DNA from 4 places in the Sinorhizobium sp. BJ1 genome. Region 1 is predicted to be linked to each of the others. Evidence: riboswitches for the same ligand, from Rfam matches in the RefSeq annotation. Region 1 holds a riboswitch; each other region holds the start of a gene.
What was found. A riboswitch is a leader RNA that binds a small molecule or an ion and turns the genes downstream of it on or off. The one in region 1 is predicted to bind cobalamin.
Positions count from the first base shown of each region.

Region 1 (5,520 bases):
GTTTTCAGGCCGCAATCCGGATTGACCCAGAGCTGTGCGGCATCGATGCGTTTGGCCGCTGCCTGGAGGAGTTCCACCATCTCCTCGGTTCCCGGCACCCGCGGCGAGTGGATGTCGTAGACGCCGGGACCGATCTCGTTGGGATAGCGGGTGTCATAGAAGGCATCGAGCAGTTCCATCTTCGACCGGGAGGTCTCGATGGAGATGACATCGGCATCGAGCGCGACGATCGCCGGCATGATGTCGTTGAACTCGGAATAGCACATATGGGTGTGGATCTGGGTCTGGTCGGCAACGCCGGAGGCCGAGAGGCGGAAGCTCTCGGTCGCCCAGTCCAGGTAGTGCTGCCAGGTGGCACGGCGCAGCGGCAGACCTTCCCGGAGTGCCGGCTCGTCGATCTGGATGATCGCGATCCCCGCCGCCTCGAGGTCGGACACCTCGTCGCGGATGGCAAGTGCGATCTGGCGGCACACGTCGGCGCGCGGGATGTCATCACGGACGAAGGACCATTGCAGCATGGTCACCGGCCCTGTCAGGATGCCTTTGACGGGCTTCGAGGTCTTGGATTGCGCAAACTGGGCCCAGTCCACGGTCATCGGGCGTGGTCGCGACACGTCACCGAAAATGATCGGCGGGCGCACGCAGCGGGAGCCGTAGCTCTGAACCCACCCGTTCCTGGTGCAGGCATAGCCGTCCATCTGCTCGGCGAAATACTGAACCATGTCATTGCGCTCGAACTCGCCATGCACCAGCACATCGATGCCGATGTCCTCCTGCCAACGGATCGCCGCCTCCGTTTCCCGCGCGAGGAAGGCACGGTAGTCGATATACGAGAGTTCACCACGCTGATGCGCTGCACGGGCAGCCCTGACCTCGGCGGTCTGCGGGAAGGATCCGATCGTGGTCGTCGGCAAGGGCGGCAGGGACAGATGGCGGGCCTGAACATCTTTCCGCGCTGCGAATGGGCTTACCCGCTTTGCCATCTCCGGCGTCAAAGACTTCAACCGCCCCTCGACCAGTGGATCATGCGCCTCGCGGGATGCCCGGCGAGCGGCAACGGCCAGAACCGACGCCCCGATCCGCGTTTCGACCGCGTCCCGGTTGCCTGAGAGCGCCTGTTTCAGCACTGCCAGTTCCTCGAGTTTCTCGGTCGCGAAGCTGAGCGACGCCCTGAGTTCGAGATCGAGCGCCGTCTCGTCGGCAAGGTCGTAGGGCAGATGCAGCAGGCTGCAGGAGGGTGCGAGTTGCAGCCTGTCCGCTGCCCGCTGCTCGACCAGGGGGGCCAGGTCGCGAAGAACGGCATCCAGGTCGGCACGCCAGATGTTGCGGCCGTCGAGCACGCCGAGCGAGAGGGTGAGATGCGGTGGCGCATCCGCCACGATCCTCTTCAGTTCTTCAGGGATCCTGATGCCGTCGATATGCAAACCATCCACTGGCAGTGCGAGGGCAGCCGCAAGATTGTCGGCGTAGGCGCCATAGTAACTTGCCACCATGATTGAAAGGTCCGGAACAGCTAGGGCGACAGCCGAGAACGCCCGCGTCAGGCAATCCCGCTCCTTGTCGGTCAGGTCGAGAGCCAGGCACGGCTCGTCGATCTGCACCCAGTCCGCACCGGCCTCATGAAGCTCCGCCAGGATCTGGCGGTAGATCGGGAGCAGCCGGTCGAGGAGGTCGAGCGGGTCCGAACCGTCGCGCGCCTTGCCGAGCTTGAGGAAGGTCACCGGACCGAGGGCCACGGGCCGCGTGTGAATGCCGATCTCCTTGGCTTCGAGGAACGCGTCGAGTGGTCTGTTGCGGGTGAGCGAGAAGCACTGCCCCGCCTGAAATTCCGGGACCAAGTAGTGGTAGTTCGTGTCGAACCATTTCGTCATCTCAAGTGCCGGACGGCCAGCGTCGTGCGGGTTTATGCAGCCGCAATCGGCCTGCTTGCCGCCCCTCTCGCCTCGCGCGAGCGCGAAGTAGGTGTCGGGCGCAACCGGTCCATCCGTCCAGCCGTAGCCTTCCGGAATGGCGCCGACCATCACCGCGTGGTCGAGAACATGATCGTAAAGCGAAAAGTCGTTCGAAGGGATCACGTCGATCCCGTGTTCCTGCTGCAGTTTCCAGTGCCGTTGGCGCAGCTCGCACGCTGCCGCCAGGAGCGCCGTTTCATCGCTCTTGCCTGCCCAATAGGTTTCGAGCGCGAATTTCAGTTCGCGTTTCCTGCCGATCCTGGGAAAGCCGAGGTTTGCCGTCTTGATGCTCATTTCCTTGTACCCCGAAGGTTATGGGCAAGGCATGGGCACGACGCATCGGCGAGACGGTCAAAAGCGCGCCGTTCGCAAAAGCGGCACACCGGGACACCCCGCCCGTGGACGTTATCTATCGCGGCAGGTCTCCTGACTTGCGGGTCATCACCGCCATCCGTCTTCCCGAGGCGTCTTCCTCAGTGACATGCTGGATGACAGTTCTCCGCCTACAGTTGCGGGGGCAGTCCCGGCATGGGTGCAACACGCACCGTCACCGGATTCCCTCTTAGCTCCGGACCAGACGATCCGCAGAACCACGATACCGCAACAATGGCAGCACGAGAGAGATTGGTCAATGACATAAAGACATTGTTATGTCATTATGCCGCTTGTTCTGTCCATATCTGCACGGCAGATCTAACCCCCCATTCAACTCACGACCAGAATATTCCTGTTTGTTCTTTCAGTTGGCCGTTTTCGCAGCGACATCCGCACCGGGCCAATAAGCATGGTGACCTACTCCCCTTCGCCAATTGGATGTACTTGCATGGAGACGGCACGGCGCTCAGGCATGGATGTGATCAACGCACCGACGATGATAGCCAGTGCAGCAGACATTCCTGAACTTGTCAGCCATTCGCCGAAGAATACGGCTGCGAAGAGCGCGGAAAAGAATGGCTCGCTCGATTCGATGACCTGCGTCTTGTAAGCCTCGATACACTGAAGAGCGAGAATTGTGCAGTAGAATCCACAAAATGATGGGATAACCCCCAGCGATAGCAAACTTGGTAGCGCGTTTACTGACGGGACTTGTGCGCCACTCCAAGCATAAGGAACAGCGAGCATTACAAAGCCATAAGCCAGGAACCACCAAAAATTCTCTAGGGATGAGCGGAGCTTAAAGAACTTCCATGCGAAGATAAAGCTGGCGTAACCTAGCCCCGCGATAAGGGCGAGGATGACGCCGGCAATGCTTCCAATCACCAGGCCGTCACCAGCAATCAGGAAGCTGCCTCCAAGAAAGACCATGGTCATAGCGAACGCCTTGCGCGTCGTTACCCTTTCCTTCAGGATGAGGATGTCGAGCGCGATTGCACCAAGGCCGCCAGCGAACACAAGGATGGCAACCAATGGGATCGGCGCATAAGCGAAAGCTCGGGTTTCGAAATGATAAAGCGTGAAGATGCCAAGCGCGGAGCAAACGGCGATCTTCCACGACCCCGTGAATTCGGAGCCTACTCTGGCCAAGCCCGCAGGCCTCAAAAGGATGACGATTGACAGCAGCGAAAGCGCGATGCCGCAACGCCAGAATGCGACCGCGGTGTGGTCGAGGCCTTCATTGAAGGCGGACCGAGAAAGCACCCCCACGGTCCCATTCGACAGAGCTGCTAAAAGGGCAAAAACGGCTCCAAGGATTGGCGAAAGATATTTATTCTTCATGGCTGTAACTTTGTTGCTATCATGTGCGAGCAGCAGGCCTCGCCGAATGCACGGAAGATTTCGACGCTGAGCGGATCCTCAGCGTGAAACCATTCAGGATGCCATTGCACAGCGGCGGCAAACGTTGGCGCGTCCTTTACAGATACGGCTTCGATGACGCCGTCCACGCATCGCGCATCAACAGCAAGGCCATCGGCCAATCGCGCGATTCCCTGCCGATGCAGGGTGTTGACCAGGACTGGATCCTTATGCGACCGGCGGATGCACTGGGCGATATGGCCGTGGCCTTCAGCTAGAATTGCATGCGAGGGGGCATATTGAAGGTCACGCGGGAGAGAGAGGTCTTCCGAATGAGAGATTCGACGTTCACCTTCCGAGATGTTGCTGGAGAGGGTGCCGCCCAGTGCGACATTGAGTTCTTGCAACCCACGGCAGATTCCGAACAGGGGAATGCCCGATGATAACGCAATCTTGATCGCAGCAAAGCTTGTCCTGTCCCGGTCGAGATCGAGCGTCTTTAAACAAGCCTCTGGCCCCCCATAAAGTGAAGGTGATACATTTGACTCCGCTCCGGTCAGCAGCACGCCATTGAGGGCCGACAAGCAGGTCCGCAAATCCTGATCCGTAAGGCCCCCTGGGATGACGATTGGCAAGACGCCCGCCGTAAAGCGTAGGGCTTCGAGATAACGCACGCGCACGGTCTCATAGTCAACGCCCTCCACCGTTCGGCGGTCGGTAACGACACCAACGATCGCCGGGCCACATTCTCCCACCGCTGTCACTATTTTAGGCTCGGTCAAGGGCTTGCCCGATGTCGGCGATGATATCCTCAATATGCTCAAGTCCAACGGAGATGCGAATTGTTCCGTCGCGAACGCCGGCAGCCAGACGCGCCTCGCGTGGCACCGAAGCATGCGTCGTCGAGGCTGGATGTGTGGCGAGCGTCCTCGCGTCGCCAATATTTGAAACGTGGTAGATGAGCTGCAGGCGCTCGATAAAACGGCGACCGGCATCGATGCCTCCAGCGATCTCGAAGACGATCATGGGGCCCCCATGGTCGCCCATGTTCTGCTCGGCACGATGCCGTTCGACAGTCCCGCCAAAAGTCGGATAGGTGACGTCGAGAACGCTGGTATGCGCCTTGAGATACTCGGCGAGTTGGCGAGCATTGGAGCAATGTCGTGGCATTCGCAAAGTTAGCGTTTCCAGGCCTTGAATGCAGAGAAATGATGCGAATGGTGATGGGCAGGGTCCAAAGTCACGCATGAGTGTGTTGCGCATCTTGAGCAAGTACGGGCTGGATCCATAGAGGCCGGGCAGATCACGCGCCGCATCGAGCCAGCGGATGTTGCCATGGGAAATGTCAGGACACGTCATCAACGGAAAGCGTTCGGGATAAGCGGCCCAATCGAAGGTACCGCCATCGACGATAATGCCACCAATCGTGGTGCCGTGGCCGCAGATATATTTCGAAGTAGAGTGCAAGGTCACATGGGCGCCAAGTTCAAGGGGGCGTGTGATGAGAGGGGTCATTGTGTTGTCGATGATGAGCGGGATCCCGAGTTCATGCGCGATCGCCCCAACCTCGACGATTGGGAAGGGGCTGAGCTTCGGATTGGGCAACGCTTCGGCAAACCAACAGCGCGTGCGGTGGTCCGAGGCTTCGCTGAAGCGTTCGGGATCGCTCGGATCGACGAAGCGCGTTTCGATCCCGAGCCGTTGAAACGTGCTGGCGAGCAGATTGATTGTCCCACCATATAGGTGAGCGGAACTCACGATGTTATCCCCGGCAGCAGCAATGTTCAGGATTGCAAGCATAATCGCAGCTTGCCCCGACGAAGTTGCCAAGGCG
Region 1 covers NZ_NWTH01000031.1:50,635-56,154, reverse strand. The annotation lists gene metE (5-methyltetrahydropteroyltriglutamate--homocysteine S-methyltransferase) at 1-2,246, opposite strand, end outside; cobalamin riboswitch at 2,351-2,562, opposite strand; gene CO676_RS27970 (DMT family transporter) at 2,745-3,668, opposite strand; gene CO676_RS27965 (gamma-glutamyl-gamma-aminobutyrate hydrolase family protein) at 3,665-4,441, opposite strand; gene CO676_RS27960 (O-acetylhomoserine aminocarboxypropyltransferase/cysteine synthase family protein) at 4,455-5,520, opposite strand, start outside.

Region 2 (5,520 bases), on a different contig from region 1:
TTGAGATCGTGAAGTGCGGCAACCGCCGTCAGCTTCTGCTGGCGCACGAGATGCAGGAGACCGATCTGATGGCCAACATCGAGGTGGTTCGTCGGCTCGTCGAGAAGGAGCATCTGCGGCTGTTGTGCCAGGGCGCGGGCGATGTGCAGGCGCTGCCGCTCCCCGCCCGACAGCGTGTGCCACGTCCGCGCCGCAAGCTGCGCCATGCCGACATTGCGGATCGCCTCGTCGACGATCTCGTCATCCCTCGTCGACCACGGTGTGAGAGGGCCGAGATGCGGCGTGCGGCCGAGTTCCACCGCCTGGCGCGCCGAAATGCGCTCGCCCGTTTCGGCCTGCTGCTCGACCAGCGCAATGCGCTTGGCAATTTCCTTCCGTCCCAGCGTGTCGACGCCCTGTCCGTCCAGCAGCACCCGGCCGGACCGCGGCCGCCGGAGGCCGGCAAGCAGCGACATCAGGCTGGTCTTGCCGGAGCCGTTCGGCCCGACGATGCCGAGAAACTCGCCCGCGACGACGTCGAGCGAGACATCCCGGAGGATGGAAACTCCACCCGTCGACCACGAGACATTGCAAGCGGAGAGTTTCATCGAACTGTCCTGCGCTGGCTGAGGATGACGGCAAAGGCCGGTGCGCCGACGAGCGCCGTGACGACGCCGATCGGCAGCACCTGCCCCGGAATGATGACGCGCGACACGATGTCGGCGGCGATCATGAACACCGCCCCGATCAAGGCGGCGGCGGGAAGCAGCAATCCGTGCCGGACGCCGACGATCATCCGGGACACGTGCGGGATGACGAGGCCGACGAAACCGATCGACCCGACGATGCTGACCATGGCCGCCGTCATCATCGCCGATGCGCCAATCAGGACGACATAGACCCGGCGCACCGGGATGCCGAGCGAGGCGGCGGACTCGGATCCGAAGGTGAAGGCGTCGAGCGCCCGCGCGTGCCACAGGCAGACAATGAGGCCGACCACCGCGACAGGAACGGCGAGCCAGACATCCGGCCAGCGCACGCCGGAAAGATTGCCGAGCAGCCAGAACATGATTGCGCGCGCCTGTTCCGCATTGGCGGCCTTGGTAACGATGAGCGACGTGAGCGCGTTGAAGAGCTGCGAGCCGGCGACGCCGGCCAGAATGATCGCGCCATGGCCCCTGCCGGCACGCATCGCCAGAAGGCTGACGAGCCCGAAGGCGAGAATGGCTCCTGCGAACGCTCCGACCGGCAGCGTCAGCAGGCCGGCGCCGATGCCGAGAACGGCGACGCCGACCGCACCGGTCGATGCACCCGCCGAGATACCGAGAATGTAGGGGTCGGCCAGCGGATTGCGCAGCAGCGACTGCAGCACGACGCCGGAGACCGCCAGCGCCGAACCGCAGCAGGCGGCCACGATGGCGCGGCTCACCCGGTAGTTCCAGATGATGCCCTCGTCGAGCGCATCGAGGCCGTATCCGGCATCCCACAATCGGTTGGCGACAGTCTTGGCGACGACGCCCATGGGAATGGCCGTCTCGCCGATCGCCGCGCCCAGCCAGAGCGCGACCAGTAGCACGACGAGCGCCAGCAGGCTGGCGCTCGTCCGCGACAAGGATGGCGCGATGCCTATCACTTGTTCAGGCCGGATTTCTCGACGGCATCGGCCAGCACCTCGATGCCTTCGATGGTCCGGATCGTCGGGTTCATCGCCTGGGCGTCCATCTCGACGACGTGGCCCTCTTTCACCGCAGGCATCAGGCTGGTTACCGGGTCCGACTCCAGGAACTTGTGCTTGACGGCGACGTCGTCGGCGGGGAAGCGACGGCGCTCCATCTTTCCCGCGACGACGAGCGTCGGGCCGGACTTGGCGATGGTTTCCCAGCCGACGGTCGGCCATTCCTCTTCGCTGTCGATGACATTGTCGATGCCGAGCGCCCGCATGATATAGCCCGGCGCGCCGTTCTTGCCGGCGACGTAGGGATCGATGTCGAGCTCGGCGCTCGAGAACCAGAACACCGCGGAGAGCTTGCCGTTCGCCGACGCGATCTTCTTCTTCGCCGCATCCTCACGCGCCCTCAACTCGGCGACCAGCTTCTCGCCGCGCTCCTGGACGTTGAAGATCTGGGCGAGTTCGGTGATTTCCTGATAGATGAGGTCCATCGTGAAGACCGTGTGGCGAACGCCATCGCCGCCGCCGCTATTGTCCTTGCCGACGCAATCGGCAGGCGACGTGTAGACCGGAATGCCGAGTTCTTCGAACTGCTCGGGCTTGGCGACGATGCCTTCGCGCCCGACATGCCACTGGAACTGCGCCGTCACGACATCCGGCTTCTTGGCGACGACGCCTTCGAAACTCGGGTCGTTGTCGGCCAGCCGCTCGACGTTTGCATTCGCGTCCTCATAACCCTTGATGACCGGACCGATCCAGACGGCGGTACCCACCATCCGATCCTGAAGGCCGAGCAGGTACAGGATCTCCGTGCTGCTTTGGCCGATCGAGACGGCGCGTTCGGGCGCCTTCGGGAAGGTGACCGGGCGGCCGCAATTGGTAAGCGTCAGCGGATAGCTGGTTTCGGCGGCCTGGGCCTCCATGCCGATGGCCGCCAGAAGAACGGCAGCAGCCCACAGGATGCCGCGATTAGATTTCGCAAAGATGCTTTTCATAAGTCTATTCCCCGGATTCGATGAAGCGGCCGCACGGAATGCGGCCGTTCGTGGCGCGGACGGACGGAGTCAGACCGCCTGCCGACAGCGCGACGGCGTCGAGGAACGGGGAAGACCGCAGGCTAAAAGGCGCAGATCGGCGCGAGGAGAGGTCATGCTGTGTCCTGTTCCGGGCATCCCCGCCCGCATTGGAGTGAACGCATGACGGCAGGTCTCCTGGCTCGCGGATATCTGCCGTCCACCTGCCTTCCCACGATCGAGCTCGCAGTGGCATGACGCTTTCGCGTCACTAGGATGGGCGGCAATCCGCTTACAGTTGCGGGGGCAGCCACGGTCTTGGTCCCTCTTGGGTCGTCCGCACCGTGTTCCCTATTAATCCCCTTCGCTTCATCGTAGGGGAACCGTCACTGGCTTCATTAAATAGTTGATCTCAGCTGGTCAAGGCCGGTTCTATCGCCATGCCGGAGCGTCAAAAATCCCAGTCCTCGTCCTCCGTCGCGACCGCCTTGCCTATGACATAGGACGACCAGCCGCGAAGAAGTCATGGTTTTCGTCGGCGGCCGGCGAGAGCGCCGACAGGATCGCGGGGTTTGCAGGCTTCCGGCGGGAACAGCGCCTCGTAGCCAAGCTTCATCAGCGCCTTGTTGGCGTTGTAGTGCAGGAATTTATTGACGTCTCGGTGAGGCCGACGCCGTCGTAGACCGCTTCGGTATATTTCACCTCGTTGTCGTAGAGCCCGAGCAGCAGGTCGAAAGCGAAGTACTTGATGTTGGTAAGCACCGCCTCCTCGTGCGGCGTCACCGGATAGGCCATCAGCTTCACGCGCCGACACCGTTCTGGATCGTGCCGAGCAGCGTCAGGCCGGTGAAGCGAGACGCCGCGATTGCTCCCGACGGCAGCAAGCAAAAACGTCTTCCTGCAACAGACGCCACAATCAAGTATAATCCTTGAGCAATCACGGAGACAGGAGGAGGGACAGATGTCCGTCGACGCAGGACCGCGAACAGTGGGCGCCGAATATGCGATCGAGTATCTGCAGGAGCATCCGGAAGCCGGCCTCTGCTGCGAGGATCGGCGCTGCTGGATCACGCCGAATGCAAACGAGACCGACCGGCAGGCCCTGCTTCTCGAGGCGATCGAGGCCGAGCGGCTCAAGGACGATCCTCGCCTCCGACTCGTGTCCGGAATCGCCCATGCGGGCCGATCGCTCTGGGTCGTTCGAAGAATGACATGACGACATGGATACGAGCGAGTTAATCGCGTTGCGCTGAGCCACGCGCACGAATGCCGTTGACGATCAGGCGGATGCAACTGCGCATGAAGCCCGGCTTATCCGGACCAACCGGCCATTCGGAGCCCTGGCCGGTCTTGAGTGCCGCGGCGGCGCGGATCAGGTCCATGATGCGGGCGGTCGCCAGCGCGTCGCCGCCCCAGGAATGCATGTGAGCGGCGGTCCGGGTGTGATAATGCCTGCTGCAATGCCGGCGATTTTCTTGAGAGACCATATGACAGACATGACCTCGACACTCAGGATCTTTGAACCCCGTCCCGGCGTGTTTGCCTATTACGATGGCCGCGTCGAGGGACGGAGGCTTCATGGCGCCTCGCCAAATTGGCTCGATGACGGTGCCTACGGATTGGGCGTCGCCTCCTATGCCATCTTCGACGCGGGCGAGGCGCTCGTTTACGATACGCATATCTCGCTTGCCCATGCGCAGGCCGTCAGGCGACATCTCGAGGGGCTTGGCGCAACCTCGTTCCGGGTCGTCCTCAGCCATTGGCACAACGATCATGTCGCAGGCAATGCGGTTTTTGCCGATTGCGAAATCATCGCGCTCAAGCTGACAGCCGATCTGCTTCATGCCAATCGCGAGGAGCTCGCCACGCGCGTCCCGCCCATCATCCCGCTCGTCATGCCCAGCCGGCTCTTCGAGACGAGGCTGGACCTGGAAATCGGAAGCCGCCGTGTCGAACTTCACCATTTCGACATCCACAGCGCCGACGGCAATGTCCTGTGGTTGCCGGACGAGAGAATTCTGTTGGCCGGCGATACGCTCGAAGACACTGTCACCTATGTTTCCGAAGCCGAAAATACGGCGAAGCACATTCGCGAATTGGGGCGCCTCGCGACCTGGCCGATCGATCGCATTCTGCCGAACCACGGCGATCCGGATCGGATTGCGACCGGCGGATATGAAGCGAGCCTCATCGACGCCAACCGGCGTTACCTCGAGCAGTTGATCGATGCGGTCAAACAAGACCGAGTCGCTATCGAACCCCTCAAGGATTTCATCGCGCAGGATCTGGCAGCGGGGGCAGTCTCCTATTTCGAGCCCTATGAAGCGGTGCATCGGAAGAATATCGCGGCCCTGGCGGCGATATGAGCCTGTCCACAATGCCGATAGTGGGTGCGGAGCATTCGAGGTTGCGTTATCGAATGACATCGCGACCATCGGTCCTTCTCAGTCGGCAGGAACACGAAACCAGTGGCCCCGGTTACTTCTGCCGTGGTTCCGAGAGGTCGGCTCCTGCTGAAACCATCTTTCCGGCGCGCTTGACGGTCACCGCCTCCACCAATGTTTGTGCCGCATTGCGGACCTCTTCCTGCACCGCCTCGTCGGCATCCAGCTCGGCGTGACTGAGCGCATAGGGTTTCCAGTAGCCGATATAGCGATCCACTTCCGCCAAGGGTCCGGCGGGTTCGAGATGCATGTAGCAAAGCCAGTCCGACAGGCTACGCCGAACGTTCTCCACGCCCGCCACATCACCATGCACGACGACGGAAAAGATCCGCCCGGCGAGATGTCGAGGGTAGCTCCAGCCCTCGAGTTCAAGCGCCTTGGCGAGCTTCGCGTCCTTGCCCTCGGTCGAGGTCGG
Region 2 covers NZ_NWTH01000010.1:50,134-55,653, reverse strand. The annotation lists gene CO676_RS15955 (ABC transporter ATP-binding protein) at 1-587, opposite strand, end outside; gene CO676_RS15950 (iron ABC transporter permease) at 584-1,612, opposite strand; gene CO676_RS35235 (ABC transporter substrate-binding protein) at 1,609-2,571, opposite strand; cobalamin riboswitch at 2,832-3,064, opposite strand; partial or broken gene CO676_RS15940 (ribonucleotide-diphosphate reductase subunit beta) at 3,113-3,411, opposite strand; gene CO676_RS15935 (hypothetical protein) at 3,623-3,877, shown strand; gene CO676_RS15930 (hypothetical protein) at 3,897-4,085, opposite strand; gene CO676_RS15925 (MBL fold metallo-hydrolase) at 4,149-5,027, shown strand; gene CO676_RS15920 (flavodoxin family protein) at 5,140-5,520, opposite strand, start outside.
Region 2: another riboswitch for cobalamin. It lies ahead of CO676_RS35235 (ABC transporter substrate-binding protein); the one in region 1 lies ahead of metE (5-methyltetrahydropteroyltriglutamate--homocysteine S-methyltransferase).

Region 3 (5,520 bases), on a different contig from region 1:
CGTAGGCGATGACGAAGAGATGGCATACCGCCCAGAACGCCGCTCCGTAGGCAATGAGCCGCCAGTCGCCAAACAGCAGTCCCTGCCCCATGATGATCGCCAGCACCGAAAGGTACATCGGATTGCGCACGTAACGGTAGAACCCCCTGACAACCAGGGTTTGCGTCGGTGCAATCGGCGCCGGCGTGCCGAAGCCTTCCACAGCGAACCGCCTGATCGAATCGACCAGCCCTGGAAGCCCCGCGACGACCAGGATGACGCCGACCGCCTGCGTCACCCATGTGCCGAGGAAGGGATCGCGGAACTGCCAGCCGGTGATCCACCATGGGACGAGTCCCGCGACCCCACAGGGGACGACGACGAAGAAAACCGCTGAACCGAGAATTGCGACGGGCTTTCGCATGATCAAGCAGTATCCGATTGACGGGTTGTAAACCCAAATCCGTGCCGATTGTATCGGCGACGCCTAGATTACTAAATTTAGATCCTCCGCTCCTTGATGGTGTTCATCACGAAGCTTGTCTCGATCGAGGCGACACATTTGAGCCGGGCGATCTTCTCCTTGATGAAACGCTCGTAATGCTCGAGGCCGGCGCTCATCACCTTCAGCACATAGTCGCGCGACCGCGTGACGAGGTGGCATTCGAGTACTTCATCCGATCCCCTGATCGCCTCCTCGAACATGACGATCTCGTCCTCGTGCTGGCGGCTGAGGCGGACGGTGGCGATCGCCGTCATCGTCCAACCCTCGATAACCGGGTCGACGAGCGCCGTATAGCCGCGGATGACGCCGGTCTCCTCGAGGCGCCGCAGTCGCCTGAGGCAGGGCGAAGGAGAAAGGCCGACGCGCTCGGCTAGTTCGTTGTTGGTGATCCGCGCGTCGGTAATCAGTTCCCGCAGGATGCGGCGATCCATCTCGTCGGCAATTTTCTGCGTCATATCGCTTAATCCCCGGCAAAAAATTGCGCCCATCAAAACGAAGTGATCGCAAATAGCAAGGATCGGCCCAAGCGTTTGATATAATTTAGCCGATAATCGAGTCCGCTTGGGAGATAAGCCATGACCGCGCCGCATCCGTCGAAGACCCATATCGGCAACCACAAACTGCATCCCGAAACGCTGATGCTGAATTATGGTTACGATCCCGAGCTTTCGGAAGGCGCCGTCAAGCCGCCGGTGTTCCTGACCTCCACCTTCGTCTTCCATTCCGCCGAGGAGGGCCGTGACTTCTTCGATTTCGTCTCGGGACGGCGCGAACCGCCGGCGGGCGTCGGTGCCGGACTCGTCTATTCCCGCTTCAACCACCCGAACAGCGAAATCGTCGAAGATCGGCTTGCCGTGTACGAGCGGGCCGAGGCCGGCGCGCTGTTTTCCTCCGGCATGTCGGCAATCGCCACCACGCTGCTTGCCTTCGTGCGGCCGGGCGATGCGATCCTGCATTCGCAGCCGCTCTACGGCGGCACCGAGACGCTGCTCGCCAAGACCTTCCTCAGTCTCGGCATTCATGCCGTCGGCTTTGCCGATGGCACCGACGAAGCGGCGGTCAGCGCTGCCGCCGAGGAGGCGATGAGCAGGGGACGGATCGCCGCGGTGCTCATCGAGACGCCGGCCAACCCCACCAACAGCCTTGTCGATGTCGCAATGATCCGCCGCATCGCCGAAAAAATCAGCGAAAGACAGGGGCAGAGGCCGATCGTCGCCTGCGACAACACCCTGCTCGGCCCGGTCTTCCAGCAGCCGATCGAACACGGCGCCGATCTGTCGCTCTATTCGCTCACCAAATATGTCGGCGGGCACTCCGACCTTATCGCCGGCGCCGTCCTTGGCTCCAAGGCGCTCATCAAACAGGTGAAGGCGCTTCGCGGCTCGATCGGCACGCAGCTCGACCCGCATTCCTGCTGGATGCTCGGTCGGTCGCTCGAAACGCTGTCGGTCCGGATGGAGAAGGCGAACGACAACGCCCGGATCGTCGCCGAGTTCCTGCGCGACCACCCGAAGGTCGAAGGGATCCACTATCTGCCCTTCCACGACGAAGCCTCGCCGGTCGGCCGCGTCTTTGCCGCGCAGTGCACCGGCGCCGGCTCGACCTTCTCCTTCGACATCGCCGGCGGCCAGGAGGCAGCCTTCCGTTTCTTGAACGCCCTGCAGATCTTCAAGCTCGCCGTCAGCCTCGGCGGCACGGAATCGCTCGCCAGCCACCCGGCTGCCATGACTCACTCGGGCGTGCCGATCGAGGTGCGGCGCCGGATCGGCGTGCTCGAATCCACCATCCGCCTGTCGATCGGCATCGAGCATCCGGACGATCTCGTCGCCGACGTCGCCAACGCACTGACGACCGTCTGATCGGTTGCGCCGGGGTTCGTGCCCCGCTCAATGCGACAGGATGTTGACTATGTTGCCGAACGGATCGCGCAGGAAGAAGCGCCGCACGCCCCAGGGCTCGTCGGTGATATCGTAGACGATCTCTGCACCGGCAGCCTTCGCACGCCCATAGACTTCGTCCACGTCATCCACCTCGATCGAGAGCGCCGGCACCGGCGTTCCCGATCCGCCTTCGGTGGCGAAGCTCACCTGCGGCATGGATGAACTGCCCTTGGCTGCGAAGGTGACGAGCCAGCCGTGATCCATAACGATCTCGAGGTCGAGCAGGTCCGCATAAAAGCGGTGCGCCGATGTGGGATCGGACACCTGAAGATTGGGCACGATGCGTCGGACAGTCATGTTTTCCTCCCGAATCTCATGCGGTCCAGTGTTTGACGCTGCGCTTCAGCTTCGGGCGTAGCCGAGCACAAGGAGCGCCAGCGCCCCGATCGAGGCGATTGTGCGGACGTGGTTCCACCAGACCCAATCCGTTAGATAACGCTGCTGCCAGATTTCGACCGCAGCCTCACCGCGGGCCGCTGCGAGTGCGTCGTTCAAGGGGACGTTGAAGACGATCGTCACCATCAGCGTGCCGACGATATAGGCAAGCCCCCCCGCTGCCAGCAGATAGCTCCCCTCCCCGCCCCAGACAAAGGCGGCAACGATGAGCGCGAGGCCAATAAGTGCCGTTCCCATGAAGGCCGTAAGAAACAGCGGATTCTGGATGACCACGTTGATGGCGTTCATCGCAGCGATACCCTCTTCGGGCGGCAGCCGCGAAAGCGCCTGCATGACGCAGACGGAAAAGACGAAGAAGAGCCCAGCCATCAGGCCAGAGCCGACGACGGCAGCGAAGGCCAGTGCGGGAACAAAGGCAATCATCACGCGACACTCCAGACATTGGTTGCGGTTGGTTTCGCGGCCATAGCCGACGATCACCCCGGCTTGAACCTGAGCAAGTCAAGGAAGGAATAACCGACTGACGCATCACAGTCATCAGGGGTTGTCCCGTACCACGTGCCTGCACCGCAAGCTCGCAAAACCCTCTCGTACTTTCCGCTGTGGCTCGATTGACATCGTCGGCGTCCCCACCTAATCATCGATGATCGGTTGGTTCCCGGAATGCGAACGCGTTTCGGGAGTAAACGGGAACGTGACGGGTGGACCCAAGCTGGGCATCTCAATCACGGCCGACCCCGCGACTGTAGAGCAGCGTGAATTTGCTATTCCGGAGCGATCCGGAAGAAGCCACTGGGTAAAACCGCGAGAGGGCGGTTCGAACTGGGAAGGTGAGGCAAATCCCTGGTGCCTAATCTGGGCATCTGACGCTGCGAGCCAGGAAACCTGCCAAGCGATGCGGGCATAGTGCCCAAGGGGAATATCCCATTGCCATCACGGAGGTTGTCATGGCTACGTCTACTGTTTCGAGCATTCCGCTTTCCCTCAGCGACCGACTGACCGCGGGTATCATTGCCCTCATGATCGGTGGCTTCCTGGTCTTCGGTGCCGGCCTGGCGAATTCGGCCGTGCTGCATGACACGGCCCACGACACGCGTCATTCCTACGGCTTCCCCTGCCACTAAGCGAAGCTATGGAACGCTGGCCGCGTTCCAGATCGAACGAAGCAACAACCGACACGCCGGTGCTCGGAGCGTCGTGCCGCTGGCACGCGCCGGCAAGCGCCGGTTTGCGTCCATGGAGCGGGGCCGGCTGCCGCAGGGCGACCGCGCCCGCCGAGGAAAAACGACAATGATCGTCAAGACACTTCTGGCCGCGATTGTGGCCGGGCTGGTAGCCGGCGTCTTCATGACCGGCGCCCAGGAATTGCGCGTCACGCCGCTCATCCTGCATGCGGAAGAATTCGAAGGCGAAGTGCCAGCCGCCCCCGGACAGCCAGCCGGTGAGCAGCCGGCGGCCACGGATCATCAGCAGCATTCGTTGCTGAACGGCGCCCCGTCGTTGGGCGACATGCTTGCCGCGCTTTCCCCGGTCACGCCCGCCTATGCCCATGAGGGCGAAGAACACGAGGAAGGCGGCATCATGTTCGGCATGAGCCGCTTTTCCGGCACGCTTGCCGCCAATCTGGTCACCGGTGCAGGCTTCTCGCTGCTGCTTGCCGGCATCAGCCTGGTGGTCGGCTATCCGATCACGCTTGCCAACGGCGCGCTCTGGGGCGCCTTCGGCTGGCTGGCGGTGCACCTGCTGCCCGCAGTCGGCTTGCCACCGGAACTGCCGGGCTTTCCGGCCGCCGAGCTTGGCGACCGTCAGGCATGGTGGGTGGCGACGATACTGCTCTCCGCCGCCGGCCTTTACCTGTTGGCACTCCGGCACGGAATCGTCGCCAAGCTGGGGGGTCTCGTCCTTGTCGCTGCTCCCCACCTCTATGGCGCGCCGCAGCCGCTCGACATCTCCAGCAACGTGCCGGCCGTGCTCGGCGCCGAGTTCGCCGTCGCCGCGCTTGCGACGACGCTCGCCTTCTGGCTCGTGCTTGGCATCGTCTCCGGTTTCATCAACGACCGGTTTCTCCGGGTGAACTAGCCCACATGCGTCCGTTCGCCGCTTGTCTCTTCTCCCCGCATGCGGGGAGAAGGCCAGGGGTGTGGCTCACGTCACACTTCGTTGGCGAGCAAATGGGCCCGTAGCCGATCTCGTCGAAGTTCAGGCTCCAGCAGCACACAGGTGTCGCAGTAGCTGCCGCCATCGGCACGATAGAAGAGGCAGCAGCCGCCGCGTATCCGGTAGGTCCTGGAGCGCACCTCTCCCCCACCACCGCAAGCAACCTCGATCCTTTCGTAATGAAGCTGCCGCGACGCGAGCGGCGAGTGAGCGTGGTTGACGATCGCCAGCGCCTGCTCGATCGCCTTGTCTTCCTCTTGCCGCCGCCGCCCGATCTCCAGGAAAGCACCGGCGAGACTGTCTGCGGCTAGCCGCCATTGCGCGCGGGCCGACAGGCCGCAGCGGCGTTTCAGAAACGCGATCACCGGCTTGATGTGCGCAACGAAGCCATCATGGAGGCGCTGGTCCAACGCCTCCCGCTCCATCTCACTCTCGCTCTGCGGAAGCTCGACGAGGAAATGAAAGCGGCCTGCCGTGAGCGTCCGCCCGTTGAGAGGTCGCGAAAAGGTTTCGAACCGCAGCGCCGCGACGATCGGAACGAGG
Region 3 covers NZ_NWTH01000004.1:272,078-277,597, reverse strand. The annotation lists gene CO676_RS07470 (isoprenylcysteine carboxylmethyltransferase family protein) at 1-403, opposite strand, end outside; gene CO676_RS07465 (Lrp/AsnC family transcriptional regulator) at 481-939, opposite strand; gene CO676_RS07460 (cystathionine gamma-synthase family protein) at 1,060-2,343, shown strand; gene CO676_RS07455 (VOC family protein) at 2,371-2,721, opposite strand; gene CO676_RS07450 (anthrone oxygenase family protein) at 2,767-3,243, opposite strand; cobalamin riboswitch at 3,456-3,728, shown strand; gene CO676_RS07445 (CbtB-domain containing protein) at 3,768-3,944, shown strand; gene CO676_RS07440 (CbtA family protein) at 4,111-4,899, shown strand; gene CO676_RS07435 (ferric iron reductase) at 4,971-5,520, opposite strand, start outside.
Region 3: another riboswitch for cobalamin. It lies ahead of CO676_RS07445 (CbtB-domain containing protein); the one in region 1 lies ahead of metE (5-methyltetrahydropteroyltriglutamate--homocysteine S-methyltransferase).

Region 4 (5,520 bases), on a different contig from region 1:
CGAGCACGGGAAGCAGCGTCGGCATCAGCGCCGATACGCTCTATACGCTTTCTCAGCTCAGGATGGGTGGATAAGCGCGCGGCCTTCGTCTCACTCCTGGCGCAGCACCTTGTCCGGATTCATGATCCCAGCGGGATCGAAGGCATGCTTGATCCGCCGCATAAGCTCGATCTCGATCGGCGAGCGGATGGCCGCGAGTTCGTCGCGCTTCAACTGGCCGATGCCGTGTTCGGCCGAAATCGATCCGTTATATTTCAGCACGATGGCGTGGACGATGGCGTTTACTTCGCGCCAGCGGGCCAGAAAGGCGCCGCGGTCCGCGTCGACCGGCTGGGAAATGTTGTAGTGGATGTTGCCGTCGCCCATATGGCCGAAGGCGCAGACGCGCGCATCGGGGATCGCCGTCATGACCGCCGCGTCAGCCTCGGCCATGAAGGCCGGAATGCTCGACACCGGCACGGAAACATCATGCTTGATCGAGCCGCCTTCGGGCTTCTGCGCCGGAGACATGCTCTCGCGCATGTGCCATAGCGCCTTTCGCTGGGCTTCGCTCTGGGCGATGACGGCATTTTCGACGAGCCCTTCGGCGATGCCCGCCTCGAGCAGGCTTTGCACCATGCGCTCCGCGCTCTCGGCGGCGTCCGATGTGGAGATATCGATCAGCGCATACCAGGGATGGCTCGTTTCCATCGGATCGCGCACGCCCGGTATGTGGCGGGTGGTGAACTCGATGCCGAGCCTCGGCATCAGTTCGAAACCGGTCAAGGCCGGCCCGCAGAGGCTCGATGCCCGGTCGAAGAGAGCGAGCGCGTCTTCGACGCTTGCGAGGCCGGCAAAGGCGACCTGATGGCCGCGCGGTTTCGGGAAGAGCTTCAGGACGGCGCCGGTGATGACGCCGAGCGTCCCTTCCGCGCCGATGAAGAGATCGCGCAGGTCATAGCCGGTATTGTCCTTCTTGAGCCGCCGGAGCCCGTCCCAGACTTCTCCGGTCGGAAGCACGACCTCCAGCCCCAGGCAGAACTGGCGCATATTGCCATAGGCAAGCACGGCGGTGCCGCCGGCATTGGTCGAGAGATTGCCGCCGATCCGTGCCGAGCCTTCCGATCCGAGCGACAGAGGGAACAAGCGGTCGACGTCGTCGGCCGCCTTCTGGATATCCGCGAGAATGCAGCCGGCGTCGGCAACGATGACATTGCCGACAGGATCGATATCGCGAATCCGGTTCATGCGCTCGAGCGACAGCACCACGTCGGACTTCCCTTCGCGCGGGATTTGCCCGGCCACGTGGCCGGTGTTTCCGCCCTGCGGCACGATGGCCGTTTGCGTCCGGCTGGCGAGCTCAAGGATGCGCGAGATTTCGTCGACCGAACCGGGCCTGAGGACAAGCGGGGTGGTGCCGCGGTAGAGGCCGCGCGATTCGACCAGATAGGGTGCCGTCTCCGCCGGTCCGGTCAGCGCATGGCCCGGCCCGACGATGTCGGTGAAGGAGGCGATCAGTTCGGGAGAAGGAATTGTGGTCATGATCCTGCCTGGGATTTCTCTTGCCGAAACAGCCCGGCTGCGCACGTTTCGCGCTTCCGGTCAGGCCCTCGGGGCGGCCGCCCGCTCGAGGCGGTCGACGATCGCTTCGCCGAGACCCTGGCGCGGGACCGGCCCGAAAGCGATACTCGCAGCGCCGCTCGCATCCGCCTTCTTCATATAATCGAAAAGATTGGCGGCCGCTTCCCTGAGATTGCCGCTGGGGCTGAGGTCGAGGACGATCGCCGCGGCGATCTCGCCGGGTAGCGCCTTGCCGCCGAAGCGGATCAGAGCCTCGCCTTCGCGGACGTCCTTGGCGTTGAGCCGAACCGCGGCGCCCGGCGCATAGTGCGAGGCAAGCATGCCCGGCGCTTCGATCGTGGCGCCCGCCGCTTCCGGTCGTTCGACGGGAAGGCCGGTCAACGCCTCGATCTCGGCCGCGTCGAGACCACCCGGCCGAAGCAGCCGGAGGCTGCCGTCCTCGACCTTGATGATCGTCGATTCGAGGCCGATCTCTGCAGGACCCGCATCCAGGATCAGTTTCAGCTTCGGCCCGAGGTCGACCTCAACATGCGTTGCGCTGGTCGGACTGATCCTGCCCGACGTATTGGCGCTCGGGGCCGCCAGCGGCCGGCCAAAGTGTCCAATCACCCGCCGGGAGAAACCCTCGGGCATGCGGATACCGAGCGTGTCGAGCCCGGCGGAGGCCAGCGCATGCACGCCGCTTTCGGGTCGCTGCGGCAGGATCAGCGTCAGAGGTCCGGGCCAGAAGGCTTCCGCGAGGCGCCGGGAGATTTGATCGAACGCCACATGCGCTTCGGCCATTGCCATGTCGGAGACATGGCAGATCAGCGGATTGAAGCGCGGCCGGCCCTTCATCTCGTAGATGCGGCTGATCGCATCGGCATTGGTCGCATCCGCAGCAAGCCCGTAGACGGTTTCCGTCGGGATCGCGACCGGTTCGCCTTCTGAAAGCACGGCGCAGGCCTTTTCGATCGCTCGATCCGGTTCGTTGCGCGTATCGATGATTTCGGCCATGGCGGTTCCGATCCTTTCCGTCGCTTCCTTAACGGAGGAGGAGGGAAAACAGAACGACTTTCTTCGCCGACGGGCGGGATCAGAGGCTCCGAATAACCCGCCGCAAAGCCTCGTCGCGTGCGCCGAGCATCAGGACGTTCTTGAGCGCCACTTTCGGGTCCTGCGTCCGGAAGATCAGCCCATTGCCGCGAACGTTGCGATTGATGGCCATTTGCCCAAGTTCGGAGTCCGGCGCGATGGCGACGGCGAAATACATGCGTGAATAGCTGGTTTGTATCCGTTCGAAGAAATGCGTCTCGTCCCCGAGGTCGGAGAAGAAGTTGGCGAAGTAGAAAGCCCAGGTGATTTCGCGCGATTGGTTGAGCTTCGCCTTAGCGGCTGTCACATGGCAATAGCCGAGGTGGGGGCTATCGGCGAGCGTCCGGTGGAAGATCATCTTCGGGAACTGGATGAAGGCGTGAAAGCCGTTGATCCGCTTGTGAGTCGTCTCTCCCGCCGCCTGCAATTTCTGGCCGGTTCTCTCGGCCACCTCTTCATGGGTCATGTAGCGGCGCTGCTCGGGCATCCACGGGCGGCGCCGGTCAATGCGGCCGGTGCGCAGGAACTCCGTGTGGCCCGCCGTTTTCGGCGTCGGCGCCTGCGCTTTGCCGGAGGCGTCGTAGTATCTGAGCTTTGCCATCGACCTCTGTGTCACCTAATCCGTCAAACGGATTGATCCGTCAGTGAACGCTAAATCACTATGGTTAACAGAGTATTTCGGGCGCCACACTGGCTGCTCCGCATCGCCTGTATGTCGCAAAATGGCCAGTTGTCTTCGCGGCGGGGATGGCGCGGTTAAGAAAAGCTTCAGCTGCTGAAATAGACATCTATCATCTTGTTTATTATAGAAAATGTGACGGACGTCTCCATGCGGCCGCGCGAAAATCTCTGTCGTCTTTCCGGAATGGAATGTCGCACACCGGCAATTGCCGAGCCGGGCTGCGCGCTTAGATTGGGATGCTCAAGGTGCCGCCTCTAAGAGGGGGCGGAGAATTGGGAAGCCGGTCAAATCCCGGCGCTGCCCCCGCAACGGTGGTGGAGTGAAAGCCACGGCAGAGAGCCACTGGACAGGTCGTCCGGGAAGGTGCCGGGCTGGTCCTTCGGGGACGACTCCAGAGCCCGGAAACCAGCCTTGGAGCGAAACGACCGTAACAGGTTGCGGCGGGCAGCCGGATCGGAGCTATGGCGTACGGCAAATCACCGGCGCGGTTCCTGTCCTGCCTGTCCGAAACAGGGCTAACGAGGACATGGGCATGGACACTCAGAATGAAATGCTGCGCAAGCTGAAGACCCGCCGCGAGGGCTACAGCCTCGACCGGGCCTTCTACATCGACCCGGACTATTACCGACAGGACCTGGAGCATATCTGGTACAAGGACTGGCTCTTCGTCGGCCACGACTGCGAAATCCCGCGGCCTGGCAACTATTTCACCCTGCAGGTCGGCGACTATCCGATTGTCATCGTGCGCGATCGCCAGGGGGCAGTGCGGGCGCTGCATAATTCCTGTCGCCACCGCGGCTCGCGCGTTTGCACGCAGCACAAGGGCTCCTCGGCCAAGCTGGTTTGTCCCTATCATCAATGGACCTACGAACTGGACGGCAGGCTTCTCTTCGCCCGGCAGATGCCGGAGGATTTCGATCCCGCCCAGCACAGTCTGAAGCCGGTGCATTGTGAAACGGTCGGCGGCTATATCTTCGTCAGTCTCGCCGAGCAGCCGATGGATTTCCAGCCGTTCCGCGACACGGTCGCCGGCTATCTCGCACCGCATCGCCTCGGCGAAACCAAGGTCGCCTATGAGAGCACCATCGTCGAGAAGGGCAACTGGAAGCTCGTCTGGGAAAACAATCGCGAGTGCTACCATTGCGCCGCCAATCACCCGGAACTCTGCCGCACCTATCCGGAGGCTCCGACAGTGACCGGCGTCCAGGGCGCCATGGACGACCCCGAAATCGGTGCCCATTGGGAAAGATGCGAAGCGGCGGGACTGCCGAGCGCCTTCAGGATCGGACCGACCGGCCAGTTCCGCATGACGAGAATGCCGCTGATCAACAGGGCCGAGAGCTATACGATGTCCGGCGAGAAGGCCGTCCGCAAAGAGCTTTCCGCCGGCGTCAGCGCCAAGGGCATCGGCACGCTGCTTCTCTTCCACTATCCGACGACCTGGAACCACATCCTCGGAGACCACGCGATCACCTTCCGCGTGCTGCCGCTCGGGCCGGAACTGACGCAGGTAACCACCAAATGGCTCGTCAACAAGGATGCGGTCGAGGGGGTCGACTATACGCTCGAGGACCTCACCCATGTCTGGACGGAGACCAACGATCAGGACCGGCAGATCGTCGAGGAAAACGCTTTCGGCATCCGCTCGCCGGCCTATGAGCCGGGTCCCTATTCGGCCGAACACGAGGGCGGCGTGATGCAGTTCGTCGACTGGTACTCGCGCTTCATGGTGGATCGCCTCCAGGGCAAGTCCTCTCCTTTGTCGCGGGTGGCCTGACCATGGAAATGGCCCGTTCCTTTCATCATTTCGACGAGCTTCATCCCTGGATCGACCGCCAGCACCTGCTTGAATGCACCTCCGTGGTCGCCGAGACCGCGGATGTGATGACCTTCACCTTCCGGTCGGACAAGCCGGCCTGGTTCCGCTACCTACCCGGGCAGTTCGTGACGCTGGAACTGCCTGTCGGCGAAGAGCCGGTCTTTCGCACCTATACGCTGTCGTCCTCGCCGTCCCGCCCGCTCTCCGTGGCGGTGACGGTCAAGGCCCAGCCGGGCAGCATCGGCACGCGCTGGATGTTCGACAATCTGAAGCCGGGTGTCGTGCTGAAAGCGCTGGGTCCGCTTGGCGATTTCAGCTTCGTTCGCCATCCGGGCGAAAAATATCTCTTCATCTCGGCCGGCTCCGGGATCACGCCGATGATGTC
Region 4 covers NZ_NWTH01000003.1:431,254-436,773, reverse strand. The annotation lists gene CO676_RS05515 (DUF1217 domain-containing protein) at 1-74, shown strand, start outside; gene CO676_RS05510 (FAD-binding oxidoreductase) at 91-1,521, opposite strand; gene CO676_RS05505 (L-threonylcarbamoyladenylate synthase) at 1,582-2,556, opposite strand; gene CO676_RS05500 (DUF6656 family protein) at 2,636-3,235, opposite strand; cobalamin riboswitch at 3,543-3,745, shown strand; gene CO676_RS05490 (aromatic ring-hydroxylating dioxygenase subunit alpha) at 3,849-5,093, shown strand; gene CO676_RS05485 (hybrid-cluster NAD(P)-dependent oxidoreductase) at 5,096-5,520, shown strand, end outside.
Region 4: another riboswitch for cobalamin. It lies ahead of CO676_RS05490 (aromatic ring-hydroxylating dioxygenase subunit alpha); the one in region 1 lies ahead of metE (5-methyltetrahydropteroyltriglutamate--homocysteine S-methyltransferase).